DNA from 3 places in the Anaerobacillus alkaliphilus genome. Region 2 is predicted to be linked to each of the others. Evidence: riboswitches for the same ligand, from Rfam matches in the RefSeq annotation. Region 2 holds a riboswitch; each other region holds the start of a gene.

Region 1 (4,295 bases), on a different contig from region 2:
AAAAATCAACAAAACAGTAACGAGTTGGACAAAATAATCATTTGCAAAAGGAATTAATGATTGGCCAGTAACGTCAAAACCTGCGTTTGTAAAAGCACTTAGGGATGCAAAAGCTCCTTGGTAATATGCTTCACCAACTGTATCGAAATGATTTAAAAAGTATGTTCCTAAAATAAGTGCACCAATTAATTCAATCGCTAACGCAACAACTAGTATCCCACGCATTAAGTTCACAAGACCCGAGAAATTATTTTGATTTTGGTCAACCATGATAAGCATTCTTTGAGAAAGAATGATTTTTCTACCAAAGATCATCCAAACAAATGTCCCTAAGGTCATAATTCCAATTCCGCCTAATTGAATAGCTATTGCCAAAAAAATAATACCTATGTAGCTGAACGTTTCGGAAACATTCACAACTGTTAGTCCAGTTACACTTACTGCACTAACGGAAGTAAACAAGGCTTCCGGATATGTCACGTTTACACCAGGTAAGCTTGAAATGGGTAAATATAGCAACAAACTAAATAAAAACATTGCTACAATATATGAGATAATAATAATGCGAAACGGGGTTAAAAACTTACCTTTAGATAAATTCATCATCTTTACCTCCGAATTTTGTTCGGGACTTAGTATACCACAGATTTAGAAATAGCATATAGTGAATTCACAATAAAAGAAGTATAATACTTTATAGAGTAAAAGTTAATTGTAGAAATCAATGATTTATAAGTTTGAACTTAGAGCCATACTAAAATTCTACATGACTTACACAAAAAAATTGGGGGACGGATGATGATCTTTGGTCAAAAAAAGACAACAACCATAGATGAAACAGAACTGCAAATTCCTTTGTTTGGCTACGATTTATTAAGAGAAGATGTTCTACCAGATCTTCTTGGAAAAGAGCATAATATTATTTTATATTGGTCGGGGAAATCACTTGCAAGAAAATATCCGGTTAACTCCATTGAAGAAATTATTGGTTTCTTCCAACGAGCAGGTTGGGGAGAGTTAACACTGTTAAAAGAAAAAAAATCAGAATTAACCTTTGAGTTAACGTCTAGCTTATTTGGGCAAAAAAAACAAATACATCGACCTCTAGAAGCTGGTTTTCTAGCTGAGCAAATTCAACGTATTGTCGGGTATATGACAGAAACAAACGAAGTACAAAAAAAAGGGCATCCAACGCTGATTTTTCACGTTAAATGGGATGTGTACGATGAAAGCGTGTAAAAAACGAGCAGCATCAAGATGCTGCTCGTTTTCTCAGTAATACTAAACAGTAACCTTAACTTTATCTAATTGAAATTCTTCATGAAGTGTCTCGACAGCCAACACCATATCTTTTTGGTCTACAACCGTAGAAACTTTAATTTCTGATGTACTAACCATTTTTATTAAAATCCCTTTTTCTGAAAGAGCTTTAAACATTTGACCAGCCACACCTGGATTAGAGATCATTCCTGAACCTACTATTGATACTTTGGCTAGTCCTGTTTCGTGCAAGATTTCTTGAAATTTTAATGTTTCACGATTTTGCTCAAGTACTTCTAACGTTTCAGTTAACTTCTCAGAAAGAACTGAAAAGGAAATATTTGTATTCTCACTTGCGATGACATTTTGGATAATAATATCCACATTCACATTGTTTGCAGCTAGTGTTGTAAATAAATTTGATAGTCCTTCAATTTGGTTTGGCATGCCACAAACTGATATTTTAGCCACATTACTTTCAAAAGCTAGACCACGTACAACTAAATTCTCTTCCACTGTTACTTCCTCCTCAATCATTGTGCCTTCTTCTTCAACCATACTAGAACGAACCGTTAATTTTACCTGATAATTTTTTGCAAACTCAACAGCACGAGGATGTAATACTCCTGCACCAAGGTTTGCTAATTCTAACATTTCATCATAGGAAATTGAGCTTAATTTCCGAGCATTTTTTACTACTCTTGGGTCTGTTGTAAATACGCCTGTTACATCAGTAAAGATATCACAACGATCAGCATGTAAGCCAGCTGCGAGAGCAACTGCTGTCGTATCTGATCCTCCTCTTCCTAAAGTAGTAATTTCATCATCTACAGTTACACCTTGGAAACCAGCAACAATAACGATTTTCCCTGCACCCAAATGTTGTTTAATTGTTTCTTCCTCAAACTTCGTAATACGAGCATTGCTATGGCAAGCTTCTGTGATAATCCCTGCCTGCCAGCCAGTTAATGAAACTGCCTCATAACCTCTCGCCTGTAATGCCATTGATAATAACGATATAGTCACTTGCTCACCAGTACTAAGTAGCATATCCATCTCTCTTTTACTAGGCTTATCCGTTATATCGTTAGCCAATTTTACTAACTCATCAGTTGACTTACCCATCGCAGAGACAACTACGACAACCTGATCACCGTTTTCAACCGTTTCTATCACTCTACCTGCAACATGTTTGATTCTTTCTACACTTCCAACTGAAGTTCCACCGAATTTTTGCACCACTAACCCCATACGTAACATCCTTTCAATTTCTATATTTTCCCCAATTCTATCTCAGTAGTTTTTCCATATAAAAAAGCATCAGTAAGAAGAAAACCCTCACTGATGCTTTAACTTTTTAATGTGTTAAAACAATAGAAACGAAAAATAATGTTCCCGTACACGTGAGATAGTTCTCCACACAATCATTGGGGTGACTGTGTGACAGCCCTACATTTCTTCAATGCAGGTCCAGCATAAAACTCGTGAGCGAGTGTTACACTTCGGCAAATTCCCCTTTTAATTATCATTACTGGACCTCATCATCCTACGATAATTTACTCTTGGTTTTTGCACCTCTACCACCACTTCAACATTTGAAGTATTGGATATTCAATTAAGAAGTAGTTTATCAGAAAAAAAAGTAATTGTAAATGTGGGAGAGAAAGAAAAACTCTCCATCTTACTCTTTTAGTTTTTCCATTAGAGCCAATGCTACTTTTTCTGGTATTCCTATGCTACGAAAATCTTCTAACTCGGCTTCTTTCATTTTCTTAACTGATCCAAAATGTTTTAACAATGTACGTTTCCGTTTCTCTCCTACTCCATCAATATCATCAAGAACAGATGTAAACAAAGTTTTGCTACGAATTTGACGATGAAATGTAATTGCAAAACGGTGAACTTCATCTTGGATCCGTTGCAACAAATAAAACTCCTGACTATCTCTTTTTAATGGGATTATTTCAGGTGGATCACCCATTAATAATTGTGACGTTCGGTGTTTATCATCTTTTGCCAAACCACATACGGGAATTGATAAACCTAACTCGTCTTCAATAACACTTTGAGCAGCTGAAATTTGTCCCTTACCTCCATCAATCACAATTAGGTCAGGTAATGGTTGGTTTTCTTTAAGTTGTCTTAAATAACGTCTTCTAACAACCTCTCTCATTGATTCATAGTCATCCGGGCCTGTTACTGTTTTCACTTTATATTTTCGATATCCTTTACGATTTGGTTTTCCATCAACAAACGAGACCATAGCGGAAACTGGATCTACACCTTGAATGTTCGAATTATCAAAGGCTTCAATTAGATGGGGTGAATGAATATTTAAAGCAATCCCTAAGTTTTCAATAGCCCTAACCGTTTTTGCTTCGTCACGTTCAATTAAAGCGAACTTTTCTTTTAAAGCCGCTTCTGCGTTTTTACCTGCCAGTTCAATTAAGTCCTTCTTGGGTCCTTTTTGAGGATGAACGGTTCGAACTTGGATAAAATCACTAGCTAGCTCTTTATCAATTGATTTTGGTAGGAATATTTCCTTGGGCTTAATGTGCTCTTTTTGACTATAGAATTGTCCTAGGAATGTTAAAAATTCATCATCAGGCTCTTGATAAACTGGAAACAGCGAAACATCACGTTCTATTAGCTTTCCCTGACGAACAAAAAAGACCTGTACACACATCCAGCCTTTATCGTAAGCAAAGCCAAAAACGTCCCGATCAACATCATCAGCAATTGTTATCCTCTGCTTTTCCATCACTGCCTCAATGTGTTGAATTTGGTCACGGTATTCCTTTGCTCGTTCGAACTCTAATGCTTCAGCAGCCTTTTCCATTTTAGCAAACAAATCTTTTTTAATTTCTTTATGACCACCGTTCAAGAAACGAGAGATCTCCTCAACCATTTCACGATTTGTAGCTTCGCTCACTTCTTGAATGCATGGTCCTAGGCATTGGTTAATATGATAATATAGGCATACTCTATCGGGTATGGTGCTACATTTTCTTAATGGATATAGACGATCAAGAAGT
Region 2 (4,295 bases):
TGTCTTTGGCCAATTACTTTTAGATTTTTTTAAGTTTTCTCCTGCCCATGTCATGAGTTCTTTAGTTATTGTAGGTGCATTATTAGATGGATTTCATTTGTACGACCGCCTTATTGACTTTGCGGGTGCTGGAGCAATTGTACCTATCACCAGTTTTGGCCATTCTCTTGTGCATGGGGCAATGGCAGAAGCTCAAAGATCAGGATTTTTAGGGATTGGTATGGGGATATTTGAAGTGACATCAGCGGGTATATCATCAGCTATTCTCTTTGGATTTTTAGTAGCAGTATTCTTTAAACCGAAAGGATGAAACCATGGAACCTAAAAAAAGAGTCATATTAATTACCGATGGTGACGAGTCTGCCAAACAAGCCGTTGAAGTTGTTGCAAAGGAAATTGGCGGTCGTTGCATTTCAAGTTCATGGGGAAATCCTAGTCGATTATCAGGTGAAGAACTTGTTAAGTTAATAAAAAAAACGCCTCATGATCCCATTTTAGTTATGTTCGATGATTGTGGTTTTACAGAGGAAGGTCCAGGAGAAGAAGCGATGCGCTATGTGGCAACGCATAATGATTTAAATATTATTGGTGCAATTGCTGTAGCCTCGAGAACTCATCACAGTGAATGGACAAGGGTGGACGTAAGTATTGATCGTAATGGCCATTTGACTGAATATGGGGTTGATAAATATGGTCTGCCAGATATTGAGTTAGGAAGAATTAATGGTGACACAGTCTACATTCTAGACCAGTTATCGATTCCTTTTATTGTAGGTATTGGGGATATTGGGAAGATGGCAGGGAAAGATGAAGTGGAGAAAGGAGCGCCAATAACTAAAAAAGCTGTTGAATTAATTTTAGAAAGGAGCGAGTAACAGTGTCTAATGAAATCGTTGAAGAAAATAAAGTAGAAAAAACAAAGCAAGCTGTATCTGTTAAACTGGTCGAAAATGAAAAATACTTAAAAGAAAGATTAGGCATCGGGACTACGTTTGATATTGGTGTAAGAAAAATGACAGTTTTAGAAAGGGATATACAAATTTACTTTCTAAATGGATTAGTTGATAGCCAGTTTGTCATTATGATGCTAAAAGATCTCATGTTTTTAAATGCCGAAGAAAAACAGAAGACTCGACTCAAAGATAAAATAGAAAACAGTTTATCTCATGTGCAAGTTCAGAAGGTAAAGACATTAGATGAAGCATCTGACCAATTGTTAGCAGGACTAATTATTATCTTAATGGAAGATGAGTCAGAGGCAATCCTTGTAGATGTGAGGAGTTATCCAGGGAGAGGTCCAGATGAACCTGATACTGAGCGGGTTGTTCGTGGGGCAAGAGACGGCTTTACAGAAAATTTAATTGTAAATACAGCATTAACAAGACGAAGAATTAAAGATGAACGCTTACGGCATGAAATTCTTCAGGTCGGGACTCGTTCCAAAACAGATATTTGTGTTGCGTACATAAAGGATGTCGCTGATCATACCTATGTTGATCAAGTAAAAAAAGAATTAGAGGCCATTGATATAGATGGGATATCTATGGCAGATAAAGTTGTTGAGGAATTCATTGTAAAACAAGGCCTAAATCCCTTTCCATTAGTTCGTTATACAGAAAGACCCGATGTAACTGCTAGCCATCTCCTTGAGGGGCATGTAGTTGTCTATGTTGATACTTCTCCTAGTGTAATTATCTTACCAACAACATTTTTCCACCACGTTCAGCACGCGGAGGAATTCCGTCAAGCGCCAATAGTAGGTACGTTTTTACGATGGGTCCGTTATTTTGGGATGATTTTTGCCCTACTAATCTTACCTTTATGGTTATTAATGGTTATGGAGCCTGCTCTATTACCACAAGCTTTAGAGTTTATTGGACCCGATGAAACAACGAATGTACCCGTATTTGCGCAAATTGTAATTGCTGAAGTGGGGATAGAACTTCTGAGGATGGCGGCCATTCATACCCCATCACCTCTTGCGACAGCGCTTGGTTTAGTTGCCGCTCTGCTAATAGGTGAGATAGCCATAAATGTTGGTCTATTTATCCCTGAAGTAATTCTCTATGTTGCCTTAGGAGCCATTGGAACGTTTGCTACACCGAGTTATGAGTTAGGGATTGCGCTTAAGTTGTCCCGAATAGCTTTACTATTAGCTGTATTTCTCTTTAAAGTACCAGGCTTTATGATTGGTTGTACAGTTCTATTACTATTCATGGTTTCAATAAAACCGATGAATACACCATATATGTGGCCATTTATTCCTTTCTACCCACGAGCTCTAGCAGATATTGTATTCAGGCTTGCTGTGCCATTAAAAAGGAAAAGACCACAAATTGTTAACCCTCAAAACCCTCATAAACAATCCGCGAACTAACATATTGCGATTGCGTGAGTTTTGTGTTAAAGTATAACGTAATTAATTTTATTATGATAATTTAATAATTCCTCATTGTTTAATGGGGTAGAGGCGCAAAACGAATGAGTAAACTGTGGAGCTTGGGAAGTGTTGAAGCAGTTAGAAAGGTCAATTTGCCGAAGTGAGAATGTGTTCCCCCATATTCTTGCTGGGTCGTTGTTGAATAAATAACGAACTGTCACTGTGTAGCAGTGGAGGACTACTTTTAATTTTGAGGTTACGTATATGCTTATATAAGGCGGAAAATGTAACTTACATTTCCGCCTTTTTGTATGTATAAGATATGCTAACTTGGAAATAAAGAAATCGAATTTTGAATTTAAGGTTCAATTATATTTTAAATTCAACATTCACATATGAGAGGAGTTTAGTGAATGTACAAACATGGCACGAGTAGAAGTAATGACTTAGGACATTTAGAAATAGGTGGAGTTGATACTGTTCAATTAAGAGAACAGTTTGGTACCCCATTATATGTCTATGATGTAGCTTTAATTAGGGAAAGAGCAAACAGCTTTTTACAGGCTTTTAAAAAACGTGGAATTAAAGCGCAAGTTGCATATGCAAGTAAAGCTTTTAGTTGTGTGGCAATGGTTCAGTTAGCTAAGGAACTAGATCTAAGTTTAGATGTCGTTTCTGGTGGCGAGTTACACACAGCTTTAGTAGCAGGATTTCCAGTAGAAAAAATTCATTTTCACGGCAATAATAAGAGTGTTTTTGAAATTGAAATGGCCGTTGAAGCAGGGATTGGTTGCTTTGTCGTTGATAATTTTTATGAGATTGAACTCTTACGAGAAGCCGCCAAAAAGTATCAAAAAACAGTTTCCGTATTACTGAGAATTACTCCAGGTGTTGAGGCACATACTCATGACTATATTTCAACAGGGCAAGAAGACTCTAAATTTGGTTTCGACTTAATTAGTGGGCAAGCTGAAGAAGCAATTGTCAGGGTTAGTGATGATGACGCGTTTGAAATGCTTGGTTTACATTGTCATATCGGATCTCAAATCTTTGAAACAACGGGTTTTACGATGGCAGTCGAAAAGATATTTTCTTACTTAGCTGAATGGAAAACTAAGTTGAACTACGTTCCAAAGGTAGTAAACTTAGGTGGGGGTTTTGGTATTCGTTATATAGAAGGTGATACACCACTTCCGGTTTCACAATATATCGATGCAACAATTGATGCAGTAGAAGAACAATCAGCTAAGTTAGGTATTGATATTCCCGAAATTTGGATTGAACCGGGCCGTTCCCTCGTTGGTGATGCTGGCACGACACTATATACAATTGGCTCAGAAAAAGAAATACCTGAAGTACGGCACTACTTATCAGTTGATGGTGGGATGACAGATAACCTTCGACCAGCGCTTTATCAAGCTAAGTACGAGGCGATGATTGCTAATCGTAGTAACGAAAGCAGCCAAGAAACATACTCAATTGCAGGAAAGTGTTGTGAAAGTGGGGATATGTTAATTTGGGATATCGCTTTACCGTTTGCGAAACATGGTGATTTGTTGGCAGTTTCTTGTACTGGTGCGTACGGATATTCAATGTCAAATAACTATAATCGGATACCGAGACCGGCAGTTGTTTTCGTAGAGAACGGTGATCCTACTCTAGTTGTAAAAAGAGAGACATATAAAGATATTGTCCAATTGGACCTACAGCTAAGTGGTAAAGGTTTGTCGAAATAGTATTTTTAGTTGAGGATAACATAAGTTAGTTGTGTTATCCTTTTATTATGTTCTCTTGTAGTTATATCAATATAATAAGAGGGGTAATAATTGGCTATTACTCTATTAATCTCCTAATGAAACTGTTCCCTTCATTTCGTTATGATAGATAAGAACAACGAGATGGAGGTACAGCATGA
Region 3 (4,295 bases), on a different contig from region 2:
ATGAGACCAATTATTCGGGTTTTTGAGCATGCAGGCCTAAGGGTAGAACCATATGAAATTGATTTACTTAAAGACCGTCACATAGCAATTATTGAATGTGAAGCACGCTTAGGAGTTGAACAATAGAGGATTACGAATGTAGAATGGTTATTAGAGTGTTTAGAAATCTAATACCGTTCTACATTTCTTATTTTAATTAGGGAAAGGATGCTTTTGATGGATCGACAGTATTTAAACTTATGTCAACATATCCTGGAAAATGGATCAGTGAAAACAGACCGTACAGGAACAGGAACAATTAGTGTTTTTGGTTATCAAATGCGAACAAGTTTAGCTGAAGGTTTTCCATTATTAACGACCAAAAAGCTTTCTTTGAAAGCAATTATTCACGAGCTACTGTGGTTTTTAAAGGGTGATACGAATATTAGCTACCTAAAAGAACACAATGTGAGAATATGGAATGAATGGGCAGATGAAAATGGTGATCTCGGCCCTGTTTATGGCAAGCAATGGCGCTCATGGACAGCACCAAATGGTCAAACGATTGATCAAATTTCTAGTGTTATTGAAGAGATCAAACGAAATCCTGACTCAAGAAGATTAATTGTGAATGCCTGGAACGTAGGTGAACTAAAAGACATGGCTTTAGCTCCTTGTCATTGTATGTTTCAATTTTACGTGAATGATGGGAAGTTATCTTGTCAGCTTTATCAAAGAAGTGCTGATGTGTTCCTTGGAGTTCCGTTTAACATAGCTTCTTATGCGTTACTTACGATGATGATTGCTCAGGTATGTGATCTAGAGCCAGGTGAGTTTGTTCACACTTTTGGTGATGTACATATCTATTCTAACCATGTGGAACAAGTAAAGCTACAGATGACTCGTGAACCTAAGCCATTACCAAAAATGAAGTTAAACTCTAATGTGACTTCTGTATTTGATTTCACTTACGAGGATTTTGAATTGGTCGATTACGATGCACATCCTCACATAAAAGGGCAGGTATCAGTATGATTTCACTGATTGTTGCCGCAGGGGAAAATAACGTGATAGGCTCAGACAACGTCATGCCTTGGCATTTACCAGCTGACCTAGCCTACTTTAAAAAGACAACAACTGGGCATGCGGTTGTGATGGGGAGAAAAACGTTTGAGTCAATAGGTAAGCCACTACCTAATCGAAAAAATATTATCCTGACTCGAGATCAACAGTTTGAGGTTGAAGGATGTGACGTCATTCATTCAGTTGAAGAAGTATTTGACTTTGAAAAAGGTCAGGAACTCTTTATCATTGGGGGAGCAGAGGTTTATCGTCAATTATTACCTCATGCAAACAAAGTCTACTTAACACGTATTCATAAAAGTTTTGAAGGTGATGCCTTTTTTCCAGAGCTTAATGATGGATGGCAATTAGTTTCAACTGAAAAGCATGAAGCTGATGAAAAAAATCCGTATCAGTATGAGTTTCAAATATATGAAAAAAGGTAGTCTCATAAAGATTATTATTTTGTCCCTCTTTGCATACACATGAAGTATGTGAAGGGGGATTTTACTTATGCTTAAGAGAAGAAGAAAATACCGACCAATGAAAGGTCCGCTTCCATTTCGTTATGTATTACTGATCTCATTTATTATTTTTATAATTATGACCGCCCAAGGTCTTGTCGTAGTTGAGAAAGGAATTCGTCCAACCTTGATTGAAATCGCCAAAACGGAAACACAGCGGATTGCAACTACTGCGATTAATGAGGCTGTGAGGAAAAAGACACTTGAGAATTCGGATTTAGAAAATGTAATTGATATTAATCCTGCTGGCAATGGAAGGGTATATACGGTTAATCCAATTGTTGTAAGCCGTGTGTTGCAGGAAACAACATTAAATGTACAGAGATATCTAAATGATGTGGCAAGGGGAAATGTCAAAAATTTAGCTATACCAGATGGAATTGAAATTGAACAAGAGAATGGATATCAGGAACAAGGGATCATTCATATGATTCCTCTTGGCCAGGCTACGAATAATGCTTTACTTGCTCACCTTGGACCAAAGGTACCGGTTAGGTTAACCGCGATCGGTGATGTAAAGTCATTTATACGTGATGAAATTGTGCCTGTAGGTATTAATAATGTATGGATTAACTTATCAATTGAGATAACAGTAGACGTTCGAGTCGTTATTCCTTTTGCGACAGAAACTGAAGTTGTCCAAACACTCATACCTGTAGGGTATATGTACATCCAAGGCGATGTTCCACAATTTTTCCATGCTGGTGGTAGTGACAGCAGTATGCCAATGCCTGCAATTATAAATCCACAAGACTTAAGCGATAGTCTAAACAACAACTAATATATGTTACTACTTTTGTCAGAACTAGCAATATTTTTTTGTTGATGTTTAATACGTACTGTTGATATAATTAACTAGTTAAAACTAAATATTTAATACCTCATCAACAGGTGAGGTAGAGGCGCAAAACTTATCAGTAGATTGCTTGAGGATGACAACTGTGAAGGCTTTTGAAAGGAAGTTTTGCCGAAGTGATAATGACTTTGTCAAAGGAATTATTGCTGGGGTGACATTGAAGAAGTGTCGCACTGTCACAATCTGTTTGCCCAATAGATTGTGGAGGACTACTAACCAAGTTGAGGGATATTGTTTACTTTTAAAGGTAGCAGTAGGTTCTCTATTGCTGCCTTTTTGTGTACATTAAAATCAGAATAATAGGAGGAAGCAAAATGGAAGGAACAATTTTTAGTTTAATTCCACCAATTTTAGCGTTAGTGATGGTAATGTTAACACGTCGTGTGTTGCTGTCACTTGGTGTTGGAATTGTAGTGGGAGCATTTATGATTAACTATGGAAATGGAAATGTCTTTATAGACAGTATCCAACAAATTTTTTCTATCGTTTATGGAATTTTTATTGATGAAGGTGCAATTAATTCATGGGAATTATACATTTTATTTTTCTTATTACTGCTAGGTATGATTGCATCTTTAATCGCGGTTACTGGTGGTAGTCGAGCGTTCGGTGAATGGGCAATGAGCCGAGTGAAAACGAGAGTAGGAGCACAAATTGTTACGGTATTACTAGGGATTATTATCTTTATAGATGACTATTTTAATAGCTTAACAGTTGGGAACGTCGGACGTCCGTTAACAGATCGTCACCGTGTCTCTAGAGCGAAATTAGCTTACCTAGTAGACTCGACTGCCGCGCCAATGTGCGTAATTGCGCCAGTATCAAGCTGGGGTGCGTATATCATTACCATTATCGGAGGAATTCTTGTTTCTCATAGCGTAACGCAATGGGAAGCACTGACTGCGTTTGTCTTAATTGCACCAATGAACTTTTACGCAATTTTTGCAGTATTGATGGTTATTGCTGTAATCTACTTTAAATTAGACATCGGCCAAATGCGTGTTCATGAACAACGTGCGATTGAAACAGGTGCCGTAGTCGATACAAGTAAAGGAACACCTCCAGGAGACCAAGGAGATGTACCAGCGACTTCTGGTAAAGTTGGCGATCTAATATGGCCAATCGTAACATTAATTGTTGCAACAGTGTTCTTTATGATTACAACTGGTATTGAAGGAGCTGAAGGTGATACATCAATTTTGGCGATCTTTGAAAATACAGATGTAGCTGCTGCACTTCTTTATGGTGGACTAGTAAGTTTAGCTATTACCTTAGCGTTAAGCTTCACACGAAAAGTCGAAGCAACGAAAATTGGCTTAGGATTATGGGCAGGAATTAAGTCAATGCTACCAGCTATTTATATTTTGATTTTTGCTTGGACAATTATCTCGATCATTAAAGATCTTGGCACAGGAACATATTTAGCTAGCCTAGTTCAAGAAACTAACTTAAACCTAGCGTATTTACCGGTAATCTTATTCATCATCGCAGGCTTTATGGCATTTTCTACAGGAACAAGCTGGGGAACATTTGGGATTATGTTACCGATCGCTGGAGATATTGCTGCTGCGACTGATGTATCGCTAATGCTTCCGGTATTAGCAGCAGTACTTGCAGGTTCAATCTTTGGTGACCATTGCTCGCCAATTTCAGATACAACAATTCTTTCGTCGACAGGGGCAGGAAGTCATCATATTGACCACGTCATGACACAGCTACCATATGCGTTAATCATCGCTGGTATCTCGATTGTTGGTTATTTAGCACTTGGCTTAACAGGAAGTGCAATTGTTGGTTTCCTAGCAGCAGCAGTGACATTTGTTGCTGTCGTAATAGTACTGAAAAAACTGTTCCCTGCGTTAAAAGGAGCATAG

Evidence for each region. A riboswitch is a leader RNA that binds a small molecule or an ion and turns the genes downstream of it on or off. The one in region 2 is predicted to bind lysine.
Region 1: another riboswitch for lysine. It lies ahead of DS745_RS19210 (aspartate kinase); the one in region 2 lies ahead of lysA (diaminopimelate decarboxylase).
Region 3: another riboswitch for lysine. It lies ahead of DS745_RS09995 (Na+/H+ antiporter NhaC family protein); the one in region 2 lies ahead of lysA (diaminopimelate decarboxylase).

Annotation. Positions count from the first base shown of each region.
Region 1 covers NZ_QOUX01000046.1:817,904-822,198, forward strand. The annotation lists gene DS745_RS19200 (TrkH family potassium uptake protein) at 1-603, opposite strand, end outside; gene DS745_RS19205 (YslB family protein) at 799-1,239, shown strand; gene DS745_RS19210 (aspartate kinase) at 1,282-2,511, opposite strand; lysine riboswitch at 2,662-2,848, opposite strand; gene uvrC (excinuclease ABC subunit UvrC) at 2,942-4,295, opposite strand, start outside.
Region 2 covers NZ_QOUX01000001.1:34,373-38,667, forward strand. The annotation lists gene spoVAE (stage V sporulation protein AE) at 1-310, shown strand, start outside; gene spoVAEA (stage V sporulation protein SpoVABEA) at 315-875, shown strand; gene DS745_RS00205 (spore germination protein) at 878-2,377, shown strand; lysine riboswitch at 2,458-2,629, shown strand; gene lysA (diaminopimelate decarboxylase) at 2,794-4,116, shown strand; gene DS745_RS00215 (LysM peptidoglycan-binding domain-containing protein) at 4,292-4,295, shown strand, end outside.
Region 3 covers NZ_QOUX01000032.1:225,070-229,364, forward strand. The annotation lists gene DS745_RS09975 (HD-GYP domain-containing protein) at 1-126, shown strand, start outside; gene DS745_RS09980 (thymidylate synthase) at 217-1,014, shown strand; gene DS745_RS09985 (dihydrofolate reductase) at 1,011-1,487, shown strand; gene yunB (sporulation protein YunB) at 1,555-2,346, shown strand; lysine riboswitch at 2,455-2,641, shown strand; gene DS745_RS09995 (Na+/H+ antiporter NhaC family protein) at 2,736-4,295, shown strand.